DNA from 4 places in the Colwellia sp. BRX8-9 genome. Region 1 is predicted to be linked to each of the others. Evidence: predicted binding sites of a transcription regulator. Region 1 holds the regulator's gene; each other region holds the start of a gene.
What was found. Region 1 encodes MetJ, which represses methionine synthesis genes. Its sites were predicted from a motif close to TAGACGTCTAGACGTCTA; they were not measured.
Positions count from the first base shown of each region.

Region 2: metK (methionine adenosyltransferase) is a predicted target of MetJ. The motif match lies at 2,732-2,749, and genes of this name have one in related genera.
Region 3: metA (homoserine O-succinyltransferase) is a predicted target of MetJ. The motif match lies at 4,894-4,911, and genes of this name have one in related genera.
Region 4: H4J70_RS01335 (cystathionine beta-lyase) is a predicted target of MetJ. The motif match lies at 2,850-2,867, and genes of this name have one in related genera.

Region 1 covers NZ_JACGVN010000011.1:38,635-47,128, forward strand. The annotation lists gene rluF (23S rRNA pseudouridine(2604) synthase RluF) at 1-392, opposite strand, end outside; gene H4J70_RS10955 (hypothetical protein) at 606-2,057, opposite strand; gene metL (bifunctional aspartate kinase/homoserine dehydrogenase II) at 2,251-4,701, opposite strand; gene metB (cystathionine gamma-synthase) at 4,742-5,899, opposite strand; gene metJ (met regulon transcriptional regulator MetJ) at 6,083-6,412, shown strand; gene H4J70_RS10975 (hypothetical protein) at 6,435-6,788, opposite strand; gene H4J70_RS10980 (malic enzyme-like NAD(P)-binding protein) at 7,035-8,276, opposite strand.
Region 2 covers NZ_JACGVN010000018.1:36,247-44,740, reverse strand. The annotation lists gene H4J70_RS14825 (efflux RND transporter permease subunit) at 1-117, shown strand, start outside; gene H4J70_RS14820 (rhodanese-related sulfurtransferase) at 381-1,361, shown strand; gene metK (methionine adenosyltransferase) at 1,454-2,641, opposite strand; gene murI (glutamate racemase) at 2,772-3,620, opposite strand; gene H4J70_RS14805 (ABC transporter substrate-binding protein) at 3,724-4,425, opposite strand; RNA gene ssrS (6S RNA) at 5,026-5,207, opposite strand; gene zapA (cell division protein ZapA) at 5,300-5,608, opposite strand; gene H4J70_RS14790 (UPF0149 family protein) at 5,794-6,363, shown strand; gene pepP (Xaa-Pro aminopeptidase) at 6,378-7,745, shown strand; gene ubiH (2-octaprenyl-6-methoxyphenyl hydroxylase) at 7,934-8,494, shown strand, end outside.
Region 3 covers NZ_JACGVN010000028.1:11,215-19,708, forward strand. The annotation lists gene rpoS (RNA polymerase sigma factor RpoS) at 1-621, shown strand, start outside; gene mutS (DNA mismatch repair protein MutS) at 686-3,265, opposite strand; gene recA (recombinase RecA) at 3,603-4,640, shown strand; gene metA (homoserine O-succinyltransferase) at 5,096-6,043, shown strand; gene metH (methionine synthase) at 6,103-8,494, shown strand, end outside.
Region 4 covers NZ_JACGVN010000001.1:265,747-274,240, reverse strand. The annotation lists gene dinG (ATP-dependent DNA helicase DinG) at 1-122, opposite strand, end outside; gene H4J70_RS01340 (DNA polymerase II) at 263-2,776, shown strand; gene H4J70_RS01335 (cystathionine beta-lyase) at 2,898-4,082, shown strand; gene H4J70_RS01330 (GNAT family N-acetyltransferase) at 4,141-4,662, shown strand; gene secF (protein translocase subunit SecF) at 4,753-5,673, opposite strand; gene secD (protein translocase subunit SecD) at 5,670-7,520, opposite strand; gene H4J70_RS01315 (hypothetical protein) at 7,646-8,083, opposite strand; gene aroG (3-deoxy-7-phosphoheptulonate synthase AroG) at 8,388-8,494, shown strand, end outside.

The sequences.
Region 1 (8,494 bases):
TCAGCGCGCAAAATTTTATTAACGATATCACCATCACTGGTCAAGAAAATTAGTCCTTCTGAAGGCTTATCTAAACGCCCTATCGGAAAGATCCTTTCTTTGTGACCAATAGCGTCAATAATATTACCTCTAACATGTAACTCGGTCGTACAGGTAATACCCACTGGCTTGTTATAAGCAATGTAAACCCGGTCAGATTTATTAGCCGGCATAGCACCAATTTGCTTACCATCAACAAAAACCACATCACCCGCTTGTACTTTAGTACCTAACTCAGGGGTTGTACCATTGATCGTAACTCGACTTTCTTCAATCAACTTGTCAGCAGCTCGGCGCGAGCAGTAACCTGATTCACTGATAAATTTATTCAGTCTTTTTTCTTGATCGCTCACGAGATATTCCAAAGTTATGCAAAGTAATAAAAGCCATTTTACCTGAACTTTAACAGACAGTGAAAAAGCATTATGGTTATTTAGCCTTATTTGACAGTTTTTAATTAATATTTACTGTAAATATCCCTCTTTGATAACAACAACAGGGTAAGTCTACTTACTTAACTTGCTAAGTGTTTTCACTATGGCGTTATAAAAGCAAAGACTTTAACGTTATTTAGCTTTGTTCCACAGCTTTTGATTAATATTAACTGAAAAGAATTCTCCTGGCTGCCAACAGCGAGGAAGTAGATCTAGTTGTTTACGCTCATGGGAATTTGACACTAACAACTCTAATATTTCATGGAGGCGCTCTTTACTGATAGTAGAGAAATTTTTAGCTGTTTCAGTAAAATATAAATTAGCAGATTTTTTAATGACTATCTCTTGTCCATGACTTATGAAGGCTAAGTTGCGTGTTGCCGTTCGGCAAATAGGATAATCAGCATTTGCAGGATAAAGCTGGCTGACGATGGCATATTCATAGCGGTCGTTAATATCTTGCTCATACGGGACATAGGTAACACCATAACCTTGTGGAAAATGGCCAGTAATTTTTGTCAGTGCATTAACCACTGCTTGACAACAAGCTCCCCGCTCCGCGTTTTGATTAAGAACATAATAAACTTTCGGTAATAATTTGTAGTTATAGCTATCTTTTGTCGACAAGATAATAGAACTGTATATTTGTGGTACTTTAAGAAGGTTGCCAATACCCTTCTTTGGGTTGACGGCACTTTTGAGTAAATGCTTAATGAACAATAATTTTTTATGCTCAACGACATTGTGCTCGTCGCGATCTTTTTTTGAATTACCAATATATATACCCGCGCCAATACCATCAATAAGATACTTAACCGTTTCTCGATAATTTATTTGTAAGAGTACTTTTCGCTCTTCAATAGGTAAGGTTCGATGGGGATCTTTTTGATAATCTGCACCACGCAAAATGACTAGCGACTCGGGGTGGTTATTACCGATATCTTGTAATAGCGCCGCCATGACCAGTGGAATTTTTACTTTCTCTACAAAGGCTTGATATGCCTCGGGGTTATCTTGAGCCAACGTTTGATATTGCTCTGCGTTGATATCCCCCAAAGCACTCTTGATATAGGGCTCAACAATATGTTGATCCATGCATAGTCGGTCAAGTAAACGCAAACATAACACGCTTTTATAAAGCGGTTTATGTTGCTCGTTGGTTAAAGCAATTTTTCGCCCCTGGGTGGGACTCACTAATTGTATGGTACCTAAAAGCTGGCTAGATTTACGATTACTGTCTTCAAAGCAATCACCCTCAGACAACTTGATGATCTCTTTACAGAGTTTATAGAGATGTTGATGACGCTCATTGCGTTCAAAGCGTAATTCCTCGTAATAATTGCGTTGTTCACGTTCGAGTCTTACCCGTAAAGTTTTAGCTTTATCCGTGGCTGTTTGCCGACTAACTTTTTCAATATTTTGCTTGAGTTCATCTAACTTATGCTCAATAAAAGATTGTTTTTCATAGTACTCAATCGCACGCTCAAGAACGGAATCATTTAATTGGCTGTGGCCATAAATTCTGCTTAAAAGACTTTTTACTTGGCTGGTAAAATAGCTGTCGCTATAGGTTTTATTTTCCATGTAAATACAACTTGGTGCCTGTGCTAAGTAGCTACTTTTTTTAATTATCTAAATGCTAGTTAATAATGCGATAACAGACAAGTGTTTATTAGTATCGATTGAGAAAAAGCACAACCTACAAGTTGTGCTTTTTCTCATTTAGCGTATTAATGCCTTAGTGTAGTAATAATGATGATAGCTAGATTATGCTAATTTAACTTAGACCTTTGATTTTAACTTGGTGTTTTTTACCGGCCAGTTGCTGGCAAATACTCACTAAGTCTGAATGTAGGCCACCCGCGGTAACATCACGACCCGCGCCTGGTCCACGAATAATAAGCGGGTTATCTTGATACCAATGGCTCTTAATTAAAAAGATATTATCACCCGGAGTTAAAGAGGCAAAGGGATCATTCTTAGCAAGCGTCGCAAGATAAACCTTAGCGCTCAATTGGCCTTGTTCGTTGACACAGAATTTTGCAATATAACGAATACAGGCTTGCTGTTTAGATGCGCTAGTGAGTTGTTCAGCAAAGTAACTGTCCAAGTCTGCTGACTTTGCTAAAAATTCCGTCGTTGATAACCCTTGTAAGGATTCTGGCACTAAATTTTCGCATTCAATATCATCAAGTGATAATTCAAAACCTGCCATACGCGCTAAGATCAGTAATTTTCGTTGCACATCTCGCCCAGACAGATCTTCTCGTGGATCGGGTTCAGTGATCCCTTGAGATAAGGCATCCATTAATAAGGTTGAAAACGGTACACTGGCATCGTAGGTTTCAAATAGCCAAGAAAGCGTGCCTGAAAAAATTCCTGATATTTCCGTTATCTTATCGCCACTTTTCAATAAATCGTTAATGGCAAAGTTAACCGGTAAACCGGCGCCAACAGTAGTACTTCCTAACCATAAGCTTTTATTTTCAGCCGCGGTTAATACTAAGTCATTATAGCGAGCGGTACTGGCAGAAGCCGCCCATTTATTGGCACCAATAACATGAATACCTTCTTTAAAGAACTCACTGTACAAATCACTAAAATGTTCGCTAGGGGTGATATCGACAACAATTAATTCGTCGTAAGGATGGTTCGTTAACCACGACATCAATAAGGCATTATCACAAGGCGTAGCATCTCTTTCATAGAGCGACATTGCTTGATTAACATCGATACCATCGGTATTAAGCAGTGCTTTTTTAGAAGTGACTAAACCGACTAAATGAACGTTCTCTAACACAGAGACTCGATTGAGTTGCGCGGGTAACAAGTCTAAGAATCGTTGACCTATATTACCAAGCCCTGAAACAACAACACCTATGTGTCGAGCGTCTTTAGTCATATCATAATGAACATTATTAAGTAACTCACCGGTACAACTCTGCTGAAGAATGGCGATAATACTATGCTCACTTAACGAGTTCACCACCTGCAGTACATGAGTATGTTTGAGGGCACGTTTAAAACGCGCTTGGATATTACCTTGATTTACCACACTATGACCAACAATCGCTATAATCGACACCGGTGTGAATGATACTTCGGTATCATGACTCGCCAGCCACTGACTCACTAATTTTTGTTGTGTTTGGTGGATAACCATAAAGCCTTGCTGAACATCACTACATATCGCAGAAAACTCATTACTGGCTTGTTCACCAAACGAACCGGCTAAACTGGTCGATTTTACCAGTAACAAATCGTTAAGCGAGGTAACCGACAGTTCCTGTTTAGCAATTTGACCAAATTTTCCTATCTCTGTACCAGAAATTTCAGGATCAAAGCTACTTGCTACATGAAGGTGTGTGCTGTGGTTAGTGAGCGGCTGTAAGGTTTTTGCATGCAGAACCGGGTTACCTAAGCGGCCCAATTCTTTCGCGACACCATTAGGTAAGCGATGTAATTTACGGGCAAGTGGTACAATACGAGGATCGGCACTATAAATGCCATCAACGTCAGTCCATAGGGTAACATTCAGCGCGCCCGACAGTGAGGCAATAATTGTTGCTGAATAGTCACTACCATTACGACCTAAAGTACAGGTTTCACCTTGAGAATTTTTAGTGATATAGCCAGTAATAACCGCCAACTTTCCTTTTTGTAAGTTCTGCTGAAAATTTTGACTACTTTGCTGATTGTCGACTGCACAGTCTTTATCATTATTGATAACCAGAAAGTCACGCGCATCAATAGCATAACTTGGACAAACTTTTTCACTTAACACCGCCGATAGTAAACGCGCCGACCACAGCTCACCAAATGCCAACATATCTGCATGGTGTTGGCTTGGCTGATCAGATAACCAAGCCGTTAATTGTGTTATATCATCAGACAAAACCTTGATAAGGTCTGCTGCACTGCTAGGGTTCAATAACTCACCAATTAATGTGCTTTGTGATTTCTGTAGTGTTTCAATAGCCAAAAACAGCTCGTCACTTTTTTCAAGTGCGAGTTTATAAATATTGAATAAGTCATCCGTAGTGTTTCCATTTGCCGAAACAACAACTAAATCATTTAATTGACAGTTTTGACGAATAATATCAACCACACGTTCAATACATTGGGTAGTTGCTAAGCTACTGCCACCAAATTTATGTACATGAATAGCATGCTTCGCCAGTTGATTATTCCCTGATGATAATTGTTCTACTGTATTTGACTGTGTCATTTTCACTCATTAATTCTTCTACTAAAAATAGTCTACAACTTTAAATTTGGCTTGCCGATAAAGCTTGTTCTAAGTCATTAATAATATCACTAACATCTTCAATACCGACAGAAATTCGGATTAAAGATTGAGTAATACCCGCTGCAATTTGTGCTTCAATTTCCATACCTGCATGGGTCATCGTTGATGGATGACTGATTAAACTTTCAACGCCACCTAATGACTGTGCCAAGGTAAAGAGTGATAAGTTGTCAAAGAGTACTTTAACCGCTTCAACACCACCTTTTATTTCGAAACTCATCATAGCGCCAAAATCTTTTTGCTGACGCTTAGCAATTTCGTGTCCCGGGTGATTTTTTAAACCAGGAAAGTATACCGCGTTAATTGCTCGATGATTTTCTAAGTATTTTGCAACAGCATTAGCATTTTCTTGATGCTGTTTCATGCGCAGTGGTAAGGTTTTTAAGCCACGTAATGCCAGATAACTGTCGAAAGGTGAACCCGTAATACCAATACAATTTGCCCACCACGCTAGCTCTTCACCCAGTTCTTTTTCTTTTGTTACTAACACCCCACCCACAACATCACTATGACCATTAATATATTTAGTTGTCGAGTGAAAAACAATATCAGCACCTAATAATAGCGGTTGCTGTAACAAGGGAGAAAGAAACGTATTATCTACTGCCACTAAAGCACCAACAGCATGACTGGCTTGAGTAACCTTTTTTATATCAACCAGCCGTAATAATGGGTTACTAGGTGACTCAATCAAAACTAATCTTGGCTTTTGTTCAAGCGCTTGCGCTAACGCTTGATCATCGTTTTGATCAACAACAAGCACATTAAATAAGCCACGTTTTGCTAGGTGGGTAAACAAGCGATAACTTCCACCATAGCAATCATGTGGAATAACAACCGTATCTTTTGTTGTCAGTAACTGACAAATTAAGTGCACCGCTGACATTCCTGTGCTGGTAACAATGCCTACAGCACCCTGCTCTAAATCAGCGATAGCTTGTGCAAACGTGCTTCGAGTGGGGTTGCCTGTTCTGGAATAATCAAATTGGCGCTTATTGTTGAAGCCTTTTAAAGCATAAGTACTCGATAAATGAATGGCAGGAACAACCGCACCGTGATGTTCATCACTATTAATGCCGGCTCTAACAGCTAATGTTGCTGGTTTTTTGCTTGTCATTTTTTGCTCCAATCGGGCAGTAAAATCAAATAGATGTTTGGACGTCTATAACTCTAAACGCTTTACTTTTGTCGGTCAAGAACTTTAGACTTCTAAACTTCTACACATTCGTTATTGACTCAACGCCAACAACCAGTAAAATCTAACTTATAAAAAGTAATTTAGCTAAACAAAGGTAATTAAATGGCAAAGTGGAATGGCGATTATATAAAACCATACGCCGAACATGGTAAAAAAAGTGAGCAAGTTAAAAAAATCACGGTCTCAATCCCGTTGCGGGTACTGAAAGTGTTAACGGATGAACGTACTCGTCGGCAAGTTAACAACTTACGCCATGCAACTAACAGCGAATTGTTATGTGAAGCTTTTCTGCATGCTTTTACCGGACAGCCTCTTCCTGATGATGGCGATTTAACAAAAGACAATACAGAGATGCTACCTAAAAGTGTGCGCGAAGCCTTAATAGCAAAAGGTATTACCGACTTCAGTCAATTTGAAATTGAAGACGAGTAGCTAAGGGTCTTAATACACTTCCTCAAAAAGACGCTCTGGCGTCTTTTTTTATGCCCATACGGTAAGCATCTACAATAGCCAATAACCAACAAGTTAGTAGTGTATAGGTTAATATACTCATTAAGATAGGGTCAACAATAATGGGATTTTTTGACATCTCTGCGATCAGTGCTTGGCTATTGAGCGCAACGTCACCTGATTTAACTTTATTAATAAGTGGCTGATATTGCCTCATCACTTCTTCAATATACAAATATACTGTCACAGAAAAACTTAAAATAAATAACGTAGCCCGTCGATAAGCGTGACACATTAGTTGGCCAATACCCGGGTAAACAAGTGCTGAGAGTAAAACGGCTTTCGTTGAAGTTTTCATTGTTATTCGTCCTACTCAATATTGTTATGCTTTGCCATCGGTGACATTATCTACAGAGGTGCAAGTATTAATGATTTGTCAGGAATATAGATGACGTACAAGAGGTAACTGCTCCTGCGTTACCCTATTTCTTAATTCCTACTTTCTGCGTCCATGTAGTAACTGCACCATGACCTACTATTTGTCATAAATAAAAAAAGGAGAGTCGAGCTCTCCTTTTACAGCGTTATTAATAAATACTACTGATTATGCCATATAGTTTTCAGGTAATTCTAGGGCTGCCACTCCAGACTCAACCGCCGCTTTAGCAACGGCAAGCGCTACTCGACCACACAAACGTGGATCCATCGGCTTAGGGATAATATACTCCTTACCAAAGGTCAAACTTTTCTCACCACTAGCATCTAACACTTCTTGCGAAACAGGTTCCTTTGCTAATTCACGAATTGCATGAACAGCGGCAATTTTCATCTCATCGTTAATCGTTCTAGCGCGAACATCTAAAGCGCCACGAAAAATAAAAGGAAAACATAACACATTATTGACCTGGTTAGGGTAATCAGAGCGACCCGTAGCAATAATAAGATCATCACGAACAGCAAGCGCTAATGAGGGTTTTATTTCAGGATCTGGGTTTGAACAAGCAAAGATAATTGGATTGGGTGCCATTAATTTTACATGCTCAGCAGAAAGTAGATTGGGTCCAGAAACACCAACAAATACATCTGCGCCATCGATAACATCTTCAAGGGTACGTTTATCAGTATTATTAGCAAACATACGCTTATATTCGTTAAGATCATCACGTCGGGTATGAATGACACCTTTAGTATCAAGCATGTAGATTTTTTCGCGCTGAGCGCCACATTTGATTAATAGTTCCATACAAGCAATCGCTGCTGCGCCTGCGCCAAGACAAATAATGTTGGCATCTTTAATACTTTTACCTTGGATTTCCAAGGCATTGATCATTCCAGCAGCAGTAACAATAGCCGTACCATGTTGGTCATCGTGAAATACCGGTATTTTACAACGTTCAATAAGTGCCTTTTCAATAGCAAAACACTCTGGTGCTTTAATATCTTCTAAGTTAATACCACCAAAACTGTCAGCGATGTTGGCGACCGTATTTATAAATTCTTCAACTGTCTTATGTTTAACTTCGATATCAAATGAATTAATACCTGCAAATCGCTTAAATAATAATGCTTTGCCTTCCATTACCGGCTTAGCCGCCATACCACCTAGATTACCTAACCCTAAAATAGCGGTACCATTGGTAATAACAGCGACGGTATTGCCTTTGCCCGTATATTTGTAAACATCATCGGGATTTGCCGCAATTGCGCGAACCGGTTCAGCAACACCTGGGCTATAGGCGAGTGCTAAATCACGGCTAGTTTCAGCGGCCGTGGTTAATTCAACACTTATTTTTCCAGGTGTTGGGAATTGATGGTAATCAAGTGCTTGTTGGCGAAAGTCAGTCATGATTGATCCTATGCGTTAGGTGAATTTATTGTCTTATATATGCCATTTTTCACGTTTTATTTTGTTTATATACAGCATAGTTTTATAGACTCGTTATCAATCAAGATACACCTTTGTCTGTGATCTTTAAAAAGTAACGGGTATATACTATTGTAATCTTACATTTTGTTCCAACGTTATTCTTATATAAAAAAGTGCTAGAAGCTATAACAAACATA
Region 2 (8,494 bases), on a different contig from region 1:
GGTGTTACCGTACTATCAGGTATGTTAGCTGCTACTATATTGGGTACTTTACTTGTGCCATATTTCTATATGATTATTCAAAGGTTGCGCGAAAAACTTAAAGGCTCACCGAGTTAACGAGTTTTTATTGAAATACTTTGCCTTTTAAAAGACTTTTCACTGTGGTGTTAAGTCTTTTTTTAGCTCTAAATAATACGATAGACAACAACTTTATAATTAAGGCGAGCGACGAGGTACTTTATCTAAATAAGCGCTTTTGATAGAATGCGCATCTTTCGACTAACATCGCTAGTAGCAGGTGTTGGTTTTATATTAATCTACAGCTCCGGATTTACGTTCTGGCTGGCTCAATGGGTATTATTACTATGCAAAATATTACTATGCAAAATATTACTGTCTGTGCACTTTATAAATTTGTGCGCTTAGAAAACTTCGAACAACTTAAATCACCTTTATTAAGCGTTATGTTAGAAAACGAGATCAAAGGTACGTTATTACTCGCTAACGAAGGTATTAACGGTACGGTTGCAGGTACAAAAGCCAGTATCGATCTGCTTTTAGCTCATTTAGAGACGGATGAACGTTTAATTAATGTTTCTCATAAATATTCATATGCTGATGAAAACCCTTTTCAACGTAGCAAAGTAAAATTAAAAAAAGAAATTGTTACTATGGGTGTTGAAGGCATTGACCCATTATTAACCGTTGGTACTTATGTGAAACCAAAAGACTGGAATGCGCTTATTTCAGATCCAGAAGTTTTATTGATTGATACGCGTAACGATTATGAAATTGAAATTGGTACCTTTAAAAACGCCGTTAACCCTAATACTGAAACGTTCCGTGAATTTCCAGAATATGTTGCCCAACATTTAGATAAAAATAAGCACAAAAAAGTGGCTATGTATTGTACTGGTGGTATTCGTTGCGAAAAATCAACAGCTTACTTGAAAGAGCAAGGCTTCGAAGACGTTTACCACCTTGAGGGAGGTGTGCTTAAATATTTAGAAGAAGTTGAACAAGAGAATTCAATGTGGGAAGGCGAATGTTTTGTTTTTGATGGCCGTGTTGCCGTTGGACATGGTTTAGAGCAAGGCCAGTACGACCAATGTTTTGCTTGTCGTTACCCGATAACAAGCGAAGAAATGCAAAGCGAACACTATGTTAAAGGTGTGAGTTGTCATCGTTGTTATGACAAGTATACCGACGAGCAGCGCAGTGGTTTCGCTGAGCGTGAGCGTCAAATAAATTTAGCGAACCAACGAGGCGAAAAGCATATTGGTGGCAATGTTCAAGATGTTATCGAACAACGACGAAAAGATAAAGTTGCCAGCAAAAAAGCACAGTCGACTAAGTCGTGATGAGCTAGGTTGCTATTTACCCTTTGAACATAAAAAAAGCGACTTATTAAGTCGCTTTTTTTATTAGGAGCCTTGATGTTTAGTCGTTAAAACTAAAAACCAGCAGCTTTTCTAAGTGCGTCAGCTTTATCAGTTCTTTCCCACGTAAATGCAGTAAAAGTATCATCACCAACAGTGACTTCAACAGGTTCACGACCAAAATGTCCGTAAGCTGCTGTCATCTGATACATAGGGTGTAACAAATCAAGCATCTTAGTAATGCCGTATGGTCGTAAATCAAAATGTGCTCTTACCAATTCAATTAATTTTGCTTCAGAGACTTTACCGGTACCAAAGGTTTCAATTGAAATTGACGTTGGCTCAGCAATACCAATGGCATAAGAAATTTGAATTTCACAACGGTCAGCTAAACCAGCCGCAACGATGTTTTTTGCTACATAACGACCAGCATAAGCAGCACTGCGATCAACTTTTGATGGATCTTTTCCTGAGAAAGCACCACCACCATGACGAGCCATGCCGCCATAGGTATCAACAATAATTTTACGACCCGTTAAACCACAATCACCTACCGGACCACCAATAACAAAACGGCCAGTAGGATTAATAAAGTATTTAGTATCTTTAGTTAATAACTCGGCAGGTAACACAGCTTTGATGATATTTTCCATCACAGCTTCGTGCAAATCTTCTTGAGAAATTTCTGGATTATGTTGAGTTGATAAAACAACCGCGTCAATCGCTACTGGCTTATTATCTTCATAAATAAAAGTGACTTGAGATTTAGCATCAGGACGCAACCAAGGTAAGACCCCTGATTTACGGACTTCAGCTTGACGCTCTACTAAACGATGAGAATAAAATATTGGCGCAGGCATTAACGTTTCAGTTTCATTGGTCGCATAACCAAACATTAATCCCTGGTCACCAGCACCTTGATCTTCAGGGTTTGCTCGGTCAACACCTTGGGCAATCTCAGGTGATTGCTGACCAATTAAATTCATAATGCCACAAGTTTCACCATCAAAACCAACGTCAGACGAAGTATAGCCAATATTACTGATAACATTACGGGTAATCGCTTCTAGATCAACCCATGCCGTGGTAGAAACTTCACCTGAAATAATAGCTACACCAGTTTTCACCATAGTTTCACAAGCGACACGAGCATTCTTATCTTTAGCGATAATAGCATCAAGTACCGCATCAGAAATTTGATCGGCGATTTTATCCGGATGACCTTCAGAAACTGATTCAGAAGTGAAAAATTGAGTAGACATATAACCTCAGAAAAATGTAATAGTTTAAAATATTTTCGAATTGGAGTTATTCTAACTGCAAGATTAACTATTTTCTAGTTTTTTTACGCCTAGATGGCTAAACGGCTAAAAATAATTATTAATTGTTCATTTATAGAGCAGGAAATTGCTGAAGGGTAACATTCTGACCAAAAAGTACTGACATCAATTTGGCTTGTTGCTGAGATACCTTAGAGCTAAAAAAGTGTTGTTGTGAAATAGATTGAGTACTTGCCAATAATCCTTGGTTTGCCAGTTGCCGAGTAAGTTGATCCGTTACGGGCTGAGCGGTTTCCATGATGGTAATTTTATCACCAACAATTCTTTGTATAAGCGAACGAACAAAGGGGTAATGTGTACAACCTAAGACTAAGGTATCTATATTACTTTGCACAAGAGGTTGCAAAAAAGTATGCAGTATTTCAAGGCACTGTTCACTTTCATGAAGGCCTTGCTCGATAAGCTCCACTAAGCCAGGGCATGGCTGAATATAAATTTCAGCGCCATTTTTATGCTTATTCACTAAAGACAGAAACCGAGTATTTATTGCGGTTGCCCCTGTTACTAACAAAGCTACCTTCTTTGTTTTACTGTGCAACGCAGCGGGTTTTATCGCTGGTTCAACGCCAATAATTGGAATTGAAACCCTCAAACGCAGTTGATCGATAGCGCTAACTGTTGCGGTATTACAGGCAACAACAATGGCTTTTACCTGTTGGCTAATCAACCAGTCAGCAATTTTATTTACCCGTTCAATAATTTCTGCTGACGACTTATCGCCATAAGGTGCAAATTGACTATCAGCCACATAAATAAGATTTTCATTGGGTAAATGCTGATGGATACACTTAGCAATCGACAAACCACCAATGCCAGAGTCAAAAATACCGATCGCTGGTGTGTCAGCATAAACTTGCCCTTGTGGTTTTTTTGATTTGTTGGCTAGATGATTTTGGGTCATGTTGTCTATTGTTATTAACTAACTGATAAAATTCGTCTTTGTTATATTGATTTTTTAGATAAAAGTAAAGCGCACTAGTCATTATTTACTAAGTATGTAGCGTTTACTGCACTTGCCACTTATTTCTCAGTTTGTCTAAAGTGCCATTTTTCTCTATTATTTTATAAGCGTTGGTATATTTAGTGACAATCTTTTTATCGCTATTTAGACTAAAAGCAAAATATAAGTCATGATTAACGACTGAGAGAGGTATAATTTTTTTTAGTCTACTTACCTCTAAATTTAATTTACTCGCTCGCGCCACTAAGGTGCTCTTTGTTCCCGTTATAAAATCAACTCTATTAAGGTAGAGCATCTGTAAGCTTTGCTCTGGTGAAACGACAGTATAAATAAAGGGGTAGTCTTCTTGCTGAAAATATTGAGCGGTACTTGACGAATTAGTGACCGCCAATTTATATTTTTTAAGTTGCTCTATATCAGTGATTGGTGTTTTAAATTTTTCTTGCAAACACCAAGCATAAATATCTTCTCTCATTAATTTACCGCCCCAAATAAATAGATTTTCTCGAACTTTGGTGCGAGATAGTGAAAAGATAAGAGTATTGGGTTGGTTAAGTGCGGTTTTATAAGCTCTAGCCCAAGGGAATACTTGTAAATCAATTTCATCACCGGTAATTTTGAATATTTCCTGCATGACTTCTACGGAGAATCCACTTAGCGCAGTATTCTCTTGATAGAATTGGTAGGGCGGTAATATCTCAGTAACAACAAGTTGCTTAGCGATACTTGATGAAGTATTCAGCATTAGCAACAGCATTACACAGAGGTATTTTATAGGCATATAAACAAGTAACCTAATTAATAACAATAAGTCTATTAAGTATATAGTAAGTTAGCCTTTTATTCTTTATTTCAGCTGTAACATTATAAATAATATTTGATAAATAAGATGTTATTAGATGCTGCGCGGGGGTATCAGGTTTAAGCCTAATATGTTTAAACCTACTATGTCTAATATGATTTTAAAAAGGATGCTTCCAAGGTGCCGCAGTCGACTTTAGTCCTGAACACCGGGTGTTGTTAGGTGCTGCGCGGGGGTATCAGGTTTAAGCCTAATATGTTTAAACCTACTATGTCTAATATGATTTTAAAAAGGATGCTTCCAAGGTGCCGCAGTCGACTTTAGTCCTGAATACTGGGTGTTGTTAGGTGCTGCGCGGAGGTATCAGGTCTAAGCCTAATATGTTTAAACCTACTATGTCTAATATGATTTTAAAAAGGATGCTTCCAAGGTGCCGCAGTCGACTTTAGTCCTGAACACTGGGTGTTGTTAGGTGCTGCGCGGAGGTATCAGGTCTAAGCCTAATATGTCTAAACCTATTATGTCTAATATGAATTTAAAAAGGATGCTTCCAAGGTGCCGCAGTCGACTTTAGTCCTGAACACCGGGTGTTCAGGGCGGAGGTATCATTTCAACCGTAGGCTTCCCGATACGAGCCGGGCTTGCACAATAGTTAATAATCAACTTCCTTAGTTAAAACTTATCGGCTCAGGGACATAGTTAACATACAAACACCCCAGAAGACGAAATTAGTATAGCTAATTTTTCAAAGCGATTTAAGTGTTTTTTTGTAACTTAAGTTTGTTTGTTTTTTTAGTGAACAGAGGTTGCTGAAAAATCAGGCTTTCTTGAGGTATTCGGAAATTACAGCTTGTTTGATAGTCGCTTGTAGTAAATCAATTTTACTTTGCATCGCAGCACGTTCATCGATAATTTCTTTACGAGCAGCTAATAAATCATTAGATAAGTTAAGTGCAGTCATTACTAGTGATTGTTCAGGTGTCTTTATAGAACAAGTTTTACTGTCTATTAGCAAACGTTGGTTTAACTCTTCAGCGGCTAATAGTAAAGACGACTCTTGCCCGCTAGGACATGAAATCTTCAGTCTTCTATTAGCAACTTCAATGGTAACCGAGTGTTGACTCATAACAGGCTTATTCTCACAAAAACATCTTAATTAATAGTAATATATACATATCTGAGCACTATAGCGATGAGCAGTACACTATGCAAGCGTTCTCTAGGGTTTTCTCCTTTTAATCTCTAGCATCATAAAAGCGTGAATGTTACGATACCTTGCATTAACTCACGCATTTTATTGATGATTAAAACATGTCCAACGAAACCTCTTTAGACTTTGCCTCAGTGCAAGCAATTCTTACAACAGAAAGTATTACCGTCCATGGCGCTGAATTACATGGGGTATTAACTGGCTTAGTTTGTGCCGGTTTTACCTTTGAAAGTGAGGACTATATCGTGATGATTAATGACTTGTTTAACAACGGCGAAGGTTTACCTCGTGCCGTTAAGTCGTTGGTCAAATCAATGTTTGCAAAAGTTTGGCATGACATTATTGATGACTCTTATGGTTTTCAATTAACGTTACCAGATGATGACGATAGTATAGTTGAACGTGGCCATGCCTTAAGTGTTTGGGTACAAGGCTTCAATTTAGGATTCGGCCTACAACAAAAAAACAAAGCGGTATTATCAGAAGACGTTAAAGAAGTCCTTATTGATTTTGCTGAAATCTCTAATTTGTCTGACGAAATGGAAGAAGACGAAGATACCGAGCAAGCCTATTTTGAAATAGCTGAATATGTCAGAATTTCTGCTTTATTGTGTTTTACTGAGCTCGGCTCACCGCCAGAAAGTAAAAGCGCAGAAGATACTGTCCACTAAAAAAAGATCAAGTCATGAATACATCAACTTTAGTTAAAAATACTTTATTACCTTTGGCCGAATTCATCCAACGTCGTGCTCAATTTTTTGCTTCGATGCCAGAAAATTCTATTGCGATATTTTCCGCTGCACAAGAAGTCACGCGTAGCAACGATACCGAATATGCTTTTTGCCAAGATAAAAGTTTTTATTATCTAACGGGATATAACGAACCTGATGCTGTTTTAGTGCTGATTAAATCTGCTGATAAGGGAGAAGAAAATCAACAAAGTATTTTATTTAACCTTGAGAAAAATGCCCTTCAAGAAGTCTGGCACGGTAGGCGAGTAGGACAAACGTTAGCGGTAGAGCATTATGGTGTAGATGAATGTTTTCCACTAACCGAAATAGATCAATACCTCCCTGATTATATTGCGGATAAAAGTCACTTGTTGTTTTGCCAAGGAAAAAGTACCCGCTTAGATAGCCAAATATATGCATGGTTGTCAGCGGTTAAAGCGCAAAGCCGCCTTGGCGTAAAAGCACCGACACTACTGGTTGATTGTCGAAATATTATTGAAGAAATGCGTTTAATCAAAAGTGCTGGCGAACTCGATATTATGCGTCAAGTAAATATTATTAGCGGCGCGGCTCATGCCAGAGCGATGAAACAGTCAGCGATTGGTAAATTTGAATACCAATTAGAAGCGGAAATATTGCATGAATTTGCCAGTAATGGTGCAAGGCACCCAGCTTATGGCAGTATCGTTGCTTGTGGTGATAATGGCAATATTTTACATTACACTAACAATGATGACGTACTGAAAAATAATGAATTGGTGTTGATTGACGCCGGTGGTGAACTTAGCGGCTATGCGGCTGACATTACTCGCACCTTTCCTGCAAATGGCAAGTTCACATTAGCACAACGAGAAGTCTATCAACTGGTGCTAGATGCACAGAACTTAGCGATTGATGCAATAAAGCCACACGCAACCTTTGCCGAGCTTAATGTTTTAGTGAATAACTTCCTAACTTCAGGTTTACATCGTTTAGGTATATTGTCTGGGAATTTAGCTCTGTTAATCGAGGACAAAGCCTGTAAAAAGTATTTTATTCATGGTTTAGGGCACTGGTTGGGTTTAGATGTTCATGACGTTGGTGATTATCAGTCAAATGATAAACGCGAGCAATGTCGAGCGTTTGAACAAGGTATGGTGATGACCATAGAGCCGGGCATTTATATTCCACTTGATGATTATAGTGTTGATAAAAAATGGCGCGGTATAGCAATAAGAATTGAAGATAATATAGCAGTAACTGATCAAGGTCATGAAAACTTAACGGTAAATGCGCCAAAATTAATTGCTGAAATTGAACAACTAATGACTGCGAATAATTAACTGACTTTTTATCGTCAATTCACATTGCCATATGAACTTGTCATCATAGATTTACGTATTTAAATTCAGGCAGCAATCATTAATCAATGTTTTATTTCACAGTTCAATGATTAATTGGCAATGAACTTAGCATTTCACTTTAACGCTTTATCTTAAGCGACTGTATTAAATAGCTAAAAAAAGTAACTATGAAAAAAGAATTCGATATCGTAATTTCTGGTGGTGGTTTATCTGGTGCATTAATGGCACTGAGTTTGATCGACTGCAAAAAACAACAGGGTCAGCCACTGTCTATTGCCATTGTTGAAGCTAATCCGGTATTAGAAGATCCAAGATTAACTTTTGATGATCGTGTGTTAGCGCTTTCACATGGCACAGCAACCTATTTAGAACGTTTAGGCGTTTGGCAACAATTAAAGCATCTAGCCGAGCCCATTAAAAATATTCATATCTCTGATCGAGGCTTCTACGGTAAAGCTCGACTTTATGCTGAGCATCATCAAGTTAATGCACTTGGCTTTGTTGTTGAAATGTCATTGCTTGGGCAAGCATTATTAAGCAGTTTAAAAGAGAAAAACAAAATAACAGGTAATATCACTTGGTTCACTCCCGATAAAATAACCGATATTACTTGGCAAAAAGAGCAGGTTGAACTGACGCTTAAATCAACAGCAAAGCTTAGCGCGAAATTACTATTAGCCTGTGATGGTGTTCATTCAGCCTGTCGAAAATTTGCTAACATTGCTGTG
Region 3 (8,494 bases), on a different contig from region 1:
TTAGGCTTGATCCGCGCAGTAGAAAAATTTGATCCCGAACGAGGATTTCGTTTTTCAACTTATGCAACATGGTGGATACGTCAAACGATCGAACGTGCCATTATGAATCAAACACGCACTATTCGTCTCCCTATCCATGTCGTTAAAGAACTCAATATTTATTTACGCACTTCGCGTGAATTAGTACAAAAGCTTGATCACGAACCTACCGCTGAAGATATTGCTGAAGCGCTTGATGTGCCAGTCGCTAATGTCACTAAAATGCTGCGTCTAAATGAACGTATGACCTCAGTCGATTCATCCTTCGGTGGTGAAAACGATAAAGTATTACTTGATGTTATCCCGGATGATAAAAGTGGTGGTCCAGAAGGTAGCTTGCAAACATCTGACATTAAAAATAATATTATTCACTGGTTAAACGAACTTAACTCTAAGCAACGTGAAGTACTTGCCCGTCGTTTTGGCTTATTAGGATATGAAGCGGCAACATTAGAAGATGTTGGCGTAGAAATTGGTTTAACACGTGAACGTGTTCGTCAAATTCAAGTTGAAGCGCTTAAGCGTTTACGTGATATTTTAAGTCAACAAGACTTATCGATTGAAGCCTTGTTTCAAGCGTAGATATTTTAGCTTCGATAAAACAAAAAACCAGCAATTGCTGGTTTTTTTTACTTATTATTAAGGGCTACATTTTACTTTTAAACTCAAATAATAAATCTAATGCTTGTTTGGGGGTTAAATCGTTTACATCAATTGATGACAATGACTCGAGTACGGGGTGAGTGTTATCAATAAATGAAAGTTGCTCAAAGGGTTGTTGTTCGACATTGATAACAGAAGGAGCTTGTTGTCTTTCCAGTTCAGCCAAGCGTTGTTTAGCCCGTTGAATAACGGTCTTAGGCACACCGGCAAGTTGTGCAACCTGTAAGCCAAAGCTCTTACTTGCAGCGCCTTCTTGAACGGTATGCATAAAGACGATGGTATCACCATGCTCAACCGCATCTAAATGAACATTAACCAAGCTTGGTATCTGATCGGCTAACAGGGTTAGCTCAAAATAATGACTAGCGAATAAAGTAAAGGCTTTAGTTTTAATCGCCAGCATTTCAGCGCAAGCCCAAGCAAGAGATAAACCGTCATAAGTACTGGTTCCTCTGCCTATTTCATCAAGTAACACTAAACTTTTTTCTGTTGCATTATGGAGAATGTTTGCGGTTTCTGTCATTTCAACCATAAAGGTTGAACGACCACTCGCTAGGTCGTCAGAAGCGCCAATACGGGTAAATATTCGATCAACCATACTAATGTTTGCCGCATCAGCAGGGACATAGCAACCAATATGAGCCAATAAAACAATGAGCGCTGTTTGACGCATATAGGTTGATTTACCGCCCATATTAGGACCCGTAATGATCAACATCTTACGTTCATTATTTAAGGTAACAGGATTAGCAATAAAGGGCTCACTAGTCATTAACTCAACGACAGGATGACGACCGGCTTTAATCTCAATACCGTCATTTTGGCTTAGACTTGGTTTAACATAATTTAGGCTTTCTGCGCGTTCTGCAAAGGTATTTAAAACGTCTAGTTCTGCGACAGCTTGAGCAAGTAATTGCAGTTTTTCTAAATCAGGTAACACTAAATCGAACAATTCATCATATAAACGTTTTTCTAAGGCGAGAAACTTACTCTGTGCGCTAAGCACTTTTTCTTCGTGTTGCTTTAGTTCATTGGTAATAAAACGTTCGTTATTTTTTAAGGTTTGTCGGCGAATATAATCATCAGGTACATCGTTCGCGGCAGTACGACTCATTTCAATAAAGAAGCCATGAACCCTGTTATAGCCTACTTTTAAGGAACTAATACCGGTACGTTCTTTTTCACGCGCTTCGAGTTGGGCAAGAAATTCAGTTGCTCCATCACTTAAGTCACGTAAGACATCAAGTTCTTCATGATAGCCTTTGGCAATAACGCCACCATCACGGATAAGAACGGGTGGGTTTTCAACTAAAGCATGCTGTAATAAGTCGTGTAAGTCGGGTATTGGAAAGCTTTTTGACGCTAATTCAGTGATATGTGCTTGCTGACAAGTTTGTAAATGTTGCTGAAGTTCAGGCAATTGATTTAAAGCATTACGTAAACGAGCAAAATCTCTTGGACGCGCAGAGCGTAAGGCAATGCGAGAAACAATACGCTCAATATCACCAAAAGATTTAAGTTGGCTAAATAATTCAGTCGTTAAATCTTGTGACAATAGTTCACTAATTGCATTTTGACGTGCAGTTAATATGTTTAAATCACGTAAAGGAAAATGTAACCAACGTTTTAGTAATCTAGAACCCATTGGTGTCGCTGACTTATCTAATACCGATGCTAGGGTATTTTCAAAGCCACCTTGTAAGTTTTGCGTGAGTTCTAAATTACGACGAGTTGCCGCATCTAAAATGACACCAGAAGCAGAAGACTCACAAATAATGGCTCGAATGTGAGGAAGCGCACTGCGTTGACATTCTTTTACATATTGAAATAAACAACCAGCGGCCATTAAGCCTAATGATTTATCACCAACACCAAAGCCAGAAAGTTCTTTAGTGCCAAATTGTGTATTTAGTAAATTAGTAGCTGTGTCTAAATCAAACTCCCATTCAGGTCTTCTTCTTAATCCTTGATAGCCTTTTAGTAACCCTGGCACTGAGAACGATTCACTGTAGAGTAATTCAGCAGGAGATAAACGCTGTAGTTCAGCTTGTAACTGTTCAATGGTATTTGGCTCAGTCAGTACAAAGCGACCACTGGTCATATCAAGATAAGACAGCCCAAAGCGTTGCGATGACTTATTATTACCTTCACTTACCGCAACAATTAGATTGTCATGCTTATCAAGTAATAATGCTTCATCACTCACCGTACCTGGGGTAATAACTCTAACAACTTTACGTTCAACAGGGCCTTTACTGGTTGCTGGGTCACCAATTTGTTCACAAATAGCAACAGATTCACCCAGTTGTACTAATTTTGCTAGATAATTTTCCACCGCATGATAGGGAACGCCTGCCATAGGTATTGCATTGCCACCTGTCTTGCCGCGAGCGGTTAATGAAATATCGAGCAAATCAGATGCTTTTTTCGCATCATCAAAAAATAACTCGTAAAAGTCACCCATGCGATAAAAAATTAAAATATGAGGGAACTCAGCTTTAATGGTTAAGTACTGGCGCATCATAGGGGTGTGTGAGGATAAGTCTAAGTTTGCTGTGGTCATTTCTATGCGGTAACTCATAAGTTCAATGAAAGAGTAAGGTGGCAATTATGTCATAACTGGCAAATTTAGACTCTATTTATTTAACTAAAATTTTTACTGAATACGATAAAGTTTAGGCAAGGATTTTACCGTGATAATATAAATAGTAACTTTTTGATGAGTAATAGTTAAAAGTTATCGGTGCTTGTTATTCTTTTTTTTATCAATAACTTATAAGTCACCTTGTTTTGTTTTTGATAATATAATTAAAATAGTTGTAAAAAAGCTTGATACTGTACGGTCATACAGTATACTTGCTTCATCAAAACGAAATCTTAGCAACATCGGCGGAACAAACATGAAAGATGATAAAGAAAAAGCATTAGCAGCAGCATTAAGTCAAATTGAAAGACAATTTGGTAAAGGCTCAATTATGAAGCTTGGTGATAATAACACCATGGATGTTGAAACCATTTCTACAGGTTCATTGGCGCTTGATGTTGCACTCGGTGCGGGTGGTTTGCCACTTGGGCGTGTTGTTGAAATTTATGGTCCTGAATCAAGTGGTAAAACAACGTTAACGCTTGAAGTTATTGCTGAAGCTCAGCGTAACGGTAAAGTTTGTGCCTTTGTTGATGCTGAGCATGCACTTGACCCTATTTATGCTGAAAAGTTAGGTGTTAACATTAACGAATTACTTGTTTCTCAGCCTGATACCGGTGAGCAAGCATTGGAAATTTGTGACATGCTAACGCGTTCAGGTGCTATAGACGTTATTGTTGTCGATTCTGTTGCTGCCCTTACACCAAAAGCAGAAATTGAAGGCGATATGGGTGACTCTCATATGGGATTACAAGCCCGTATGCTTTCACAAGCAATGCGTAAGTTGACAGGTAACTTGAAAAAATCAAATACCATGATTATTTTCATTAACCAAATTCGTATGAAAATTGGTGTAATGTTTGGTTCTCCTGAAACCACAACGGGTGGTAATGCACTTAAGTTTTATGCTTCTGTTCGTTTAGATATTCGACGTATCGGTGCTGTAAAAGCAGGCGACGAAATTATTGGTAATGAAACCCGCGTAAAAGTGGTTAAAAACAAAATAGCGCCTCCTTTTAAACAAGCAGAATTTCAGATTTTATATGGCGAAGGTATTAACAGCTTAGGTGAATTAATTGATTTAGGCGTTTTGCATAACATGGTTGAAAAAGCCGGTTCTTGGTATAGCTACAATGGCGATCGTATTGGCCAAGGTAAAGCAAACGCGGCTAAATCTTTAGCAGAAAAACCTGAAATGGCAAAAGAACTTGATAAGCGTTTACGCGACTTACTGTTAATTAAAAGTGTAAGAGCAAGTGAAAAACCAGCTAAAGAAGAAGAAGCTGTAGAATAAATATTACACATTAAACATAAAAGTTTAAACCATTATTAAGCCACTGTATTTACAGTGGCTTTTTTATATCTAATTAATGACTTTGCTCTCTTATGCCATCGTTCTTTAATATGCTGATATAGTGTTTTACCTAAGCATCTTTACTGCCCGAATACCCCCCCGTTTTTCTACGTAGCACTCTATTAGGCTAGTTCCACCAATATTTACTCGCTAGGGTTATAGATGACAAATAATATTAACGTAAAAAACATTATAGACGTCTATACGTTTAGATGTTGACATAGCTAAAAATACACGTACCATAAAATGATAATATTTATATATCCGTTATCATTCGTAGTGCTTGAGTTAGTCGAAACCTGTATGTTGATTGGTAGCCAGAATATAAGTTAATAAATGAAAGTAGAGAACGAAGTGTTCATGCTTGTTTGACATTATTTGATTAGGTAAACGCTATGCCCATTAAAATTCCAGATTTATTACCTGCTTTGTCTATTTTAGGTGAAGAAAATATTTTTGTAATGTCTGAGCGTAGAGCGGCAAGTCAAGAAATTCGCCCAATGAAAGTCGCTATTCTCAATCTAATGCCTAATAAAATTGAAACAGAAGTTCAAATATTACGGGTATTGTCTAATACACCTTTACAAATAAATGTCGATTTTGTGCGTATTCACGCCAATGAATCGAAACATACGCCGAAAGAGCACTTAGATAATTTTTACCGCCTCTTTGATGACATTAAAAATACTCAATACGATGGCTTAATTATAACCGGTGCACCATTGGCGTTAATGGAATACGAGAAAGTAACTTTTTGGGATAAAATTTGTGAAATATTTGATTGGGCTGAAGAAAATGTCACCTCAACAATGTTTTCTTGTTGGGCTGCTCATGCCGCTCTATATCATCACTATGGATTGCGACGACATTTAAGAAAAGAAAAATTATCTGGTGTTTTTCAGCATAGCCCCATCGACCAAAAAGAACAGCTTACCCGCGGCTTTGAAGAATTTTTTAATGTCCCACACTCACGATTTGGATATATTGATAAGTCTGATTACCTATCAATTCCTGAATTAAAAATTATAGCTGAATCTCCACAAGCAGGCGTTTATGTGGTCGCGAGCAAAAATAAACAACAAGTCTATTTAACCGGACATCCAGAATATGACTCAACCACGCTAGATGAAGAGTTTCAACGTGATCTTAAGGCTGATGTTAATGCAGTTATGCCCAATAATTATTATATTGATGATGACATAACAAAAGTGCCACACAGTTCATGGCGTAGTCATGCCAGTTTATTATTTACTAATTGGTTAAACTATTATGTTTATCAGATCACACCGTACAAGCTAGATGCAACAAATATTAAAGCAATACACCCAGACGCAGAAATATAAACAGTGTCGGATATATCTAGTCATTAAATTAAGTTTGAAAGTAAAAGTAGAGAAATCGTATGAAAAAATCAGCATCATTTAGTCGTCTTGAGCAACAAATACAAAAAAGAATTCTTATTTTAGATGGTGCTATGGGGACGATGATCCAAGCCTATAAATTTGAAGAACAAGATTACCGAGGTGAACAGTTTGCTGATTGGCATCTTGATGTCAAAGGCAATAATGATATGTTAGTGCTTACACAACCCGAGGTAATTAAAGCTATTCACTATGAATACCTTGAAGCGGGTGCTGATATTATTGAAACGAATACTTTTAATGCCACCACGATTGCGATGGCAGATTACGATATGCAGTCGTACAGTGCGGCAATCAATTTAGCGGCGGCACAAATAGCCCGTGCAGCAGCGGATGAATTCACCGCTAAAAACCCTGATAAACCAAGGTTTGTTGCCGGCGTTTTAGGGCCAACGAACAGAACATGTTCTATTTCACCCGATGTTAACGATCCTGCTTATCGAAATGTGACTTTTGATCAATTAAAAGATGCCTACATAGAATCAACGAAAGCACTGATTGAAGGTGGCTCAGATATTATTCTTATTGAGACTATCTTTGATACCTTAAATGCTAAAGCGGCTATTTTTGCGGTTGAAACTGTTTTTGATGAATTACAGTTACGTTTACCTGTAATGGTCTCGGGTACCATTACTGATGCATCAGGCAGAACATTGTCAGGACAAACCACCGAAGCTTTTTATAATTCATTGCGCCACGCAAAACCTATTTCATTTGGTTTGAACTGTGCATTAGGTCCGGTTGAACTAAGACAATATGTGGCAGAATTGAGTCGAATATCAGACTTTGCTGTTTCAGCTCATCCTAATGCAGGTTTGCCTAATGCCTTTGGTGAATACGATTTCAGCGTCGAAGATATGAATGTTCATGTCAATGAGTGGGCTGAATCGGGATTCCTTAACATTATTGGTGGCTGTTGTGGTACAACGCCAGCGCATATAAAAGGTATGGCGGATGCGGTTGCCAATGTAAAACCTAGGGAAATTAGCGCCAGGAAAATTGCTTGTCGTTTGTCCGGGCTTGAAGCGTTAACCATAGAGGAAAGTTCATTATTTGTTAACGTTGGCGAACGAACTAATGTTACTGGCTCTGCTGTATTTAAGCGCTTAATTACCGAAGAAAATTACGAACAAGCCGTCGCTGTTGCCCTGCAACAAGTTGCCAATGGCGCGCAAATTATAGATATAAATATGGATGAAGGCATGCTTGATTCAAAAGCGGCGATGATCCGTTATTTGAATTTAATTGCTGGTGAGCCAGATATCGCAAAAGTGCCTATTATGCTTGATTCTTCTAAATGGGATATTTTAGAAGAAGGCTTGAAATGTATTCAGGGCAAGGGGGTTGTTAACTCAATCAGCTTGAAAGAGGGCGAAGAAAACTTCCGTAAACAAGCTGAACTATTACGCCGTTATGGTGCGGCTGTTATTGTTATGGCCTTCGACGAACAAGGTCAAGCAGACACACGGGTACGTAAGTATGAAATATGTAAACGTGCTTATGAAATTTTAGTCAATGAAATAGGCTTTCCTGCAGAAGACATTATCTTTGATCCCAATATTTTTGCGGTAGCAACCGGTATCGAAGAGCATAATAACTATGCGGTAGATTTTATTGAAGCGGTTGCCGATATAAAAGAAAACCTGCCTCATGCGATGATTTCGGGCGGTGTTTCTAACGTATCATTTTCATTTCGTGGTAATAACCCAGTACGTGAAGCGATTCATGCGGTGTTTTTATACCACGCAATAAAAAATGGTATGGACATGGGCATTGTAAATGCAGGTCAGTTAGCTATTTATTCAGATATTCCTGACGATCTCCGCCTTGCTGTTGAAGATGTTATACAAAATAGCGATGACGATGCAACAGAACGCTTACTTGATGTGGCTGAGTCTTATCGTGGGCAAGCGGGGAGCAAAAACAATAAGGCTGATTTAACCTGGCGTGAGCTACCGATTAAAGAGCGTTTAGAATACTCTTTGGTTAAAGGCATTAATGAATTTATTGTCGAAGATACTGAAGCAGCAAGGCTAGTGGCTGAACGACCTCTTGATGTTATTGAAGGACCATTAATGGATGGTATGAATACCGTTGGTGATTTATTTGGTGCTGGCGAAATGTTTCTGCCACAAGTGGTAAAATCAGCCCGAGTGATGAAACAAGCTGTTGCTCATTTAAATCCATTCATTGAAGCTGAAAAAACTGAAATAAAATCAAACGGCAAAATCTTACTGGCAACAGTAAAGGGTGATGTCCACGATATTGGTAAAAATATAGTCGGTGTTGTCTTACAGTGTAACAACTACGAAATTATTGATTTAGGTGTCATGGTTTCTTGTGATGACATCTTACGCGTGGCGAAAGCCGAAA
Region 4 (8,494 bases), on a different contig from region 1:
AGAGTTTTAGCTATTTCGGCAATCAAAAAAGTTTGCTGTTTTCTTGGATGAAAGTTTTCTAAATTTTCACCAATGGTTTTATACGATGTGCGAATTGCTACTTTAATTTTATCGCTTAGCATGCTGTTAGCCATTTAGGGTTCATTAGGTTATATACTCATTCCAGTTAAATAGGCTGAATCCTGTATCTTCAAATAGGATGAGTATATACTGCTGTATGTATTAACAGTTTATCGTTATCCGCAACGAATTAAAATAATTAATGTCATTAACTGTAGAAAAATTAACGCCTAGCTTGAATTATGGCTTTTTATTAACCCGTCAAGCCTATGATACCAAACAAGGTATCGAATTGTCTTTATGGGTTAAAACCCTTCAAGGTGCTGTTAATGTTATTGTGCAAAATCAACAGGCATTATTTTTTGTTGAACAAACGCAGCAACTACTCGCGCAAAGTCTCCTGTCGGAGCAGCGAATAGTAACGGCTAAAGTTACCCCGCTTGCGCTTAAAACCTTTAATCAACAACTCGTCAGTGGCTTTTATTTTTCAACGATGCGTGAATTCTATCGCGCACGCGATGTTTTAAAACAAGCCCAAATAAAATGCTATGAAGACGATTTTCGCCCTGATGAACGCTTTTTAATGGAGCGCTTTATTACCGCTGGTATTGAATTTATCCCTCGGTTAACAGCTTCATCGGTAACCGAATCTGCCAAACAGTTTTCACAGACTAACTTTGCTACCTTTTATAGTGACAAATGCCGTGCAACGGATAAGACTCAGTTACTTGATGATATTGCTTTAACTATGGTATCACTTGATATTGAGTGTTCAATGGCAGGGGAGCTTTATTCTATTGGCTTACATTCTCATAAAATGTCTGATGGTAAGCCGATAAAATGTGTTTTGATGATCGGTGATCAAAACAAGTTTTTAGCAAAAATAACGCAGTCCAAGTTATCTGACGCTGAGGCGACAGAAATCGCAGAGCACATCGTTTGGCTTGACAATGAACAAGCGTTGCTCGCTGAGCTGATCGCTTGGATAAAAATCCACGACCCCGACATTTTTATTGGTTGGAACGTGATTAACTTTGATTTTAATTTGCTACAAAAACGCTGTGATATTTATAATATCCCTTTTAATATCGGCCGCAATGATAAGTCACCTCGCTGGCGAACACGTTCGGCAGGCGGTAGTCAAAATGAGCAAAAATTTATTGATGTCGCTGGCAGAGTGGTCCTTGATGGTATTGATTTACTAAAAAACGCGACTTATAACTTTCCAAGTTTTTCCCTTGATTTTGTTGCCAATGCCTTATTAGGTAAAGGGAAGAAGGTTGATGATGTTGACAATAGAATGCAAGAGATTAACGACAACTTTACCAATGACAAGCTAGCTTTAGCCGCTTATAACCTTGAAGATTGCCATTTAGTTACCCTGATCTTTGAACAATCTCTATTACTAGAATTCACGCGTTTGCGCGCCAAACTAACTGGTTTATCTATAGACCGTATTGGCGGCTCTGTGGCAGCGTTTACCAATTTATATTTACCTAAATTACACCGTAGTGGTTATATTGCGCCCAATATGGGCGATGGCTTGCAAGGGCTAATTTCTCCTGGTGGTTATGTGATGGACTCTATTCCGGGTTTATATAAAAATGTTTTAGTACTTGATTTTAAAAGTCTTTACCCCTCTATTATTCGAAGTTTTAATATTGATCCTATGGGCCTAATTGAAGGTTTACAATCACCTGAAACTAGTATCAAAGGTTTTGATGGTGCTTATTTCTCTAGAGATAAGCATTTTTTACCTGAAATTATTAATGAGTTGTGGTTAGAGCGTGATATCGCTAAAAAAGATAAAAATGCGGCATTGTCGCAAGCGATAAAAATTATTATGAATTCGTTTTACGGGGTCTTAGGCTCTACGGGATGTCGATTTTTTGATCCACGTTTATCGGGCTCAATCACTAAACGAAGCCATGAATTATTAATCACCACTAAAATGTGGCTAGAAGATGATGGTTATCAAGTTATTTATGGTGATACCGATTCTATTTTTGTCAGTGTTGACGATGATTTTAGTCACCAGCAATGTCAAAAGCTGGGTAAAACCTTACAAGATAAAATTAATCTTAGGTGGCAAGCAACGCTTAAAAAAGAATTTGCGATAGAAAGCCAACTTGAAATTGAGTTTGAAACACATTTTAGCCAATTTTTGATGCCAACCATCAGAGGGCAAGATGTCGGTACTAAGAAGCGTTATGCTGGCATTGTAGAAAAGAATGGCTCATCAGAATTGATTTTTAAAGGCTTAGAAAGCGTCCGCACCGATTGGACTGAACTGGCTAAAACTTTTCAACGAGAGTTGTATTTAAAAATATTTAATGGCGAACCTTTTGCTGACTATGTACGCAATATTGTTACTCAAACATCAGCAGGGCAATTAGATCATTTACTGGTGTATCGTAAACGCATTCGTAGGCAGTTAGATCATTACGTTAAAAACGTGCCTCCACATGTGAAAGCGGCACGTTTAGCCGATGATATAAACAAGATAAATAAGCAACCGCTAAAATATCAGCAACGTGGTTGGATAGAGTACTTGATCACGACTTCTGGACCGCAAGCAAAAGGTTATGTTAACGCGCCACTCGATTACCAGTTTTATATCGATCGGCAATTAGCGACCGTTGCTGATGCTATTTTACCTTTTGTCGGGAGTAGTTTCGAAAAATTAACCAGTGATCAAATGAACTTGTTTCAATAGCCTCTGCTGTTTTAATTAATATAAATAAATCGTGCATCATGCTTGGAAAGATCATAAGGTGACTTTATTGAGTTAGCTATTTAGATGGCTAAATGAATTTTATGTTTTAGGATGAAAGATCATGATCAACGATACCAAAATAGTCAATGCGGGACGAAAATCAAAATGGACACGTGGCGTTGTTAATCCCCCAGTAGAACGTGCATCAACCGTTGTTTTTAATACGGTTAAAGAAATGAATCACGCAACAGCAAATCGTGGTAATCAAGTACTTTTCTATGGCAGAAGAGGCACCTCAACGGCTTTTGCTTTCGCCGATGCTATGACTGATCTCGAAGGAGGCGCTGGTTGTGCCATTTATCCATCGGGTACTGCGGCGATCACTAATGCTATTCTTTCGTTTGTTAAAACCGGTGACCATATCCTTATGGTCGATACGGCTTATGAACCCACGCGTGATTTTTGCGATAAAATATTGGTCAATATTGGCGTTGAAACGACTTATTACGATCCAACTATTGGCCGAGATATAGCCAGACTTATTAAAGAAAACACCCGACTTATTTTCTTAGAGTCTCCTGGCTCTATTACCATGGAAGTTCAAGATGTTCCCGGTATAGCTGAAGTTGCTCACCAGCATGGCTGTATGGTTATGCTCGATAATACTTGGGCTGCAGGGGTTAATTTTCAACCTTTTGATTATGGTGTCGATATTTCGATTCAAGCAGCGACTAAATATATCGTTGGTCATTCAGATGTGATGTTAGGTACGGCAATAGCCACTGAAGAGTATTGGCCACAACTGCGTGAAAACAGTTATCTGATGGGGCAATGTACTTCACCCGATGATCTATATTTGGCAATGCGTGGCATTCGTACCTTAGGTGTGCGTTTAAAACAACATCAAATTAGTGCGCTAAAAGTGGCTAATTGGTTAGCAACACGCGAAGAAGTTGATGTTATTCTTCATCCTGCATTCGAATCGTGTCCGGGCCATGAATATTTTAAGCGTGACTTTACTGGTGCTAACGGTTTGTTTTCATTTGTGTTAACCCGCGGTGATAAGCAATCACTTAATGCCTTACTTGATGGTATGGAACATTTTAAAATGGGCTATTCGTGGGGCGGTTTTGAAAGTTTAATTTTGGGTAATACCAATGTTGGGCGTTTGCGAACAGCGACAAAGTGGAATTATGAATATCCATTAATTCGCCTGCATATAGGTTTAGAGGATGTTGATGACTTAATTGCCGACCTTGCTCGAGGCTTTGATAGATTGAACACTGCCTTAGAAAATAAATCTTAGACAGTATTTTATTAAAAAATAAAGCTTAGGCTTTACGCGTTAAAAGTTTGGAATTTACATGCTGCTATGCACAACACAAAGGTTAACCATTAGGCACCTGAATGAGCAGGACCATGAATTTGTTCTGCAATTATTGAATGATGATGCTTTTATTAAAAACATTGGTGATAAAGGGGTTAGAGAGACTAAAGATGCAATTGCCTACTTAGTTAATGGTCCACTAGCAAGCTATAGCGAACAGGGTTTTGGGTTAAATTTAGTCGCTTTGAAAAGTGATAATACACCGATTGGACTCTGTGGTTTGTTAAAGCGGACTGAATTGGAATTCCCTGACTTAGGTTATGCCTTGTTACCTGAATATTGTTCGCAAGGCTTTGCTCGAGAAGCCTCATTAGCCGTATTAAAAGTTGCTTATGACAATAATTATGCAGCAAATGTTGTCGCGATCACCTCACTAGAAAATACTCCCTCTAACGTATTATTAAAAAAGCTTGGTTTTGTATTTGAACAGACTATAGAGTTTTATGGGTCAACCAATAATCTTTATAAAGTTAGACTGGCTTCAATTTTTGAACAGTAACCAACTTTAAAGACAGTAACGTTTAACACTAGGATATGGACTTAAGTGTAAATATCCTAGTGTTGCCAATTTCCTCTCAAACCGTTTACATTAGGGTAAAGGACAAACCTCTAGCTCTTTTTGTTGATAATAATCAGCGGTTAGCCCGAGTAATTGTGGCACTGTTGCCGCAATTACAATAGAAGAGAAAGTGCCCACTAAAATCCCTGAAAATAGCGCAATAGAAAACCCCGCTAAAGACTCCCCGGCAAAACCCCATACAGCCATAATAGTCACTAAGGTTGTTCCTGAGGTGATCATCGTTCGCACTAAGGTTGATTTAATGGCTTGATTGATCACTTCATCTATTGTGGTGTCATGGGTAGATTTCATTATTTCTCTGATTTTGTCACCGACAATAATAGAGTCATTTAACGAGTAACCTACAATAGCTAATAAACTCGCTAATATTGTTAAATCAAAGGGGATACCAAACCATGCAAAAAGCCCGAGTACAATAAGTACATCATGAAAAAGGGCAATAACAGCCCCCGCAGCTAAACGCCATTCAAATCTAAAAGACAAATACATTAAGATAACAATGATTGCGGTTAATAGTGCTAAGCCACCTTGGTTAATTAAGTCTTCTCCGACTTGGCTGCCAATGTAAATAGCATCTTGAGGGCTAATGTTTAGTTGATTTTTGTCAGCAAAATCAGATAGCCATGCCTTATCTTGTAAACTGACGTTATTATCTGCTTGTTGAACACTCCAATGAGTCCCTTGCTCTGCAGAGGTCAGTTTAAAGCTTTCTGGAAGATAGTTACTGAGTAAGTTATTCATATCCTGTTGACTGAGTGATTTCTCGGTTGAAAATTCAGTTAAGTAACCACCGGTAAAATCTAAACCAAGTGCTAAACCTTTATTTAATAGTCCTACTAGCGCTATAACAACAAAAATCATAGCTATAAAACAACCCACTAGGCGAAAAACACTTAATTTAGACGTGCTATTTATTTTAAAATTTTTCATACATTAACACCTAATAATTGAGCTTTATTTTTTCGAATGACAAGGTTTGTTAAACTTTTAGAAACAAAAACGCCGGTGAACATACTGGTTAAAATACCTAAACACAAAATAAGGGCAAAACCTTTTACTGGGCCGTTGCCTATGGTGTATAAAATAATACCAGTGATCATGGTGGTTACATTGGCATCAAGAATTGTTGAAAATGCACTTTTATAGCCTTGCTCAACAGCTGAGAGCACTTTATGTCCACGCTTTAACTCTTCTTTTATCCGCTCAAAGATAAGTACATTGGTATCTACAGCCATACCAACCGTCAATACTAAACCAGCAATACCCGGAAGTGTTAGTACTGCCCCAGGGAGTAACGACATCAACCCTAGTAAGCTTATTAAGTTTAATGTTAACGCTACATTAGCGATAAGCCCCAAAGTTCTATACCAAAAAACCATGAATAACAAAGTAAACCCCATGCCTATACTCAGTGCTTTTATACCATTTTTGATATTATTTTCGCCGAGTGTCGCTTCAATGGTGCGCTGTTTTACTATAGTTACTGGCGCTGTTAGCGAACCTGCTCGCAATAATAATGACAGTTCTTGTGCCGCATGTTGGCTGGGCATGTTGGTAATACTAAACTGTGAACCTAAGTGTTGTTGAATGGTGGCAACATTAATTATTTTACTTTTTTTGACCATTTGATCACCAGCATCTCGATAGAACTCAGAAAACACCGTCACCATAGCATTACCAATATTTTGCTTAGAAAATTGCGACATCTTCTTACCACCTAAGGCATCTAAGGTGAGGTTGACTAAAGGCATGCTCATTTGATCTTGTCCTGCGCGAGCATTTTCGATATTACTACCTGAAAAAACTACCTGACTGTTTAAGGTAAACGTTCTGCCATGTTCGTCCGCCATGCGTAATATACCTGCTGCATTTGAGTTTTCGGCAAGCTGATAAAAATCAAGTGATGCCGTGGCACCTATAATACGTTTTGCTTCCTCGGGATCATGAACACCAGGCAATTCAATACGAATATGGTTTTTACCTTGTTGAAGTGTAACCGCTTCGGTTATTCCCAACTCAGCTATTCTTCCACGCATCGTTTTTAATGTTTGCTGCATAGTTTCTTGGCGAAATTGAGCTTTTTTTTGCGAGGAGTATGACAAGATCACTTGGTCATTTTGATTTTTTTGTTGAGATAAATCAGGGTAGGCTGCTTTTATTTGAGTGAAAAGTATAGCCATTTTACTTTTGTCAGCGTTAGAAAAATTCACCGAAAGGTTTTGATTGTCCGCATCACTAGTAAGATCAATCTTATGTTGAACAACACTAACGCCTCGAATACGTTCTTCCATAGCAAGGGTTTTTATTGCTAATGCGATGTTTTTAAGTCGGTCAAATAAAGCTTGTTTTGTGTCGACATCAAGTACAAATAATACTCCACCACTTAAATCTAAGCCTAATTTTATTGGCTTAGCGTCGAATGATTGCAACCATGAGGGTACGCCACTTATCACCGAGGTCTCAACCCGATAATGATTAAACTCATTAGATAAACGTGTGTTAACTGACGCTATGTCGGCTGTATTACTGAGTGTTATTGACGTTGTCTTATCAATAGTATGAATTTTATCAACGGTTAAGTTGTTCTTATTCAATAAACCTTTAAGCTCACTAGTCGTTAGTTGTTGCACGTTCGCATTAATAGGTGAGAGGACAATTGTGACTTTATCTTTATATATGTTGGGTAGGGCATTTACTAATAAAAAAACTAAGGTGAAAATAATTAATAGGTTTTGCCATGTAAAGTAACGATATGGCTTTTTTCTAGGTGAATTCATCATAAAATCTCGAAATTTTGCTACATTTACTCTCTAAATTTTAGAAAAGCGCCTGCAACAAGGGTCACTGTTAAAGCAGTGACGGGAAAAAGGAAAAATAAGTTAATAATGGTTAGATGATGAATCTATGAATGATAAGTCAGGCGAGCTGTGTATAGCGTATTGCCATCTTTCCAACCAGCAAGTCGATTAGAGTTTGAACGATGACTGAGTTGTTCATACCAATTAAGTTTAGCAGGAGGGTTTGCAAGATTTTTAAATAAACTTGCAGAGAGTTTTAGCGTAAAAAACTCAGTAACGAGAAGATAGTTTGGCGTGGTTTGTATTTCATTAATAAATAAAGAGGCGGAAATTAAATTTAAGCGCGGTAAGTTAACCACATCATCGGGGGCAATATTATCTATTAATACCGAAAAGTTTGATGTCGGGTGCGAGTGACTTTTTCCAATGGTCGATATACTAGAAAAAGTTAAATCGCTATTAGCTGAATTTTCAATAGGTAAAGCATTAGCCGTGGCAGCTAAGACAAATAAAAACAGGGTTATCGAAAAAGTACGCCACATAAGAAAAGTAAATTAATTATTAATATGGTGTATGTGTGGCAAAATATTTGTTTTTCAAGTGCAGAGGTAAAATATATTGACTAAAGTCGCGTTGATTATTGTCGAAAAATCACCATTGTTGCCAACATTATCGATATATTGTTTTTAAGGCATTTTCTATTGGTATTGTCCGATTAACACTGCTAAGTTGTTGATGGGTTACCCATCTAGGAGTCTAGCCAGCGAGTTAGACATACACAATGAAAATAAATTCTAAGCGGTGCAATAACTGTACTTTTTAGCATTGAAGTAAAGAGAAATGACTATGTTCTACCAAACCGACGACGTTCGCATCAGTAAAATAAAAGAATTATTACCTCCAATCGCACTTATTGAGCGATTTCCAGCTTCTCAAGAAGCATCTAAGTCGGT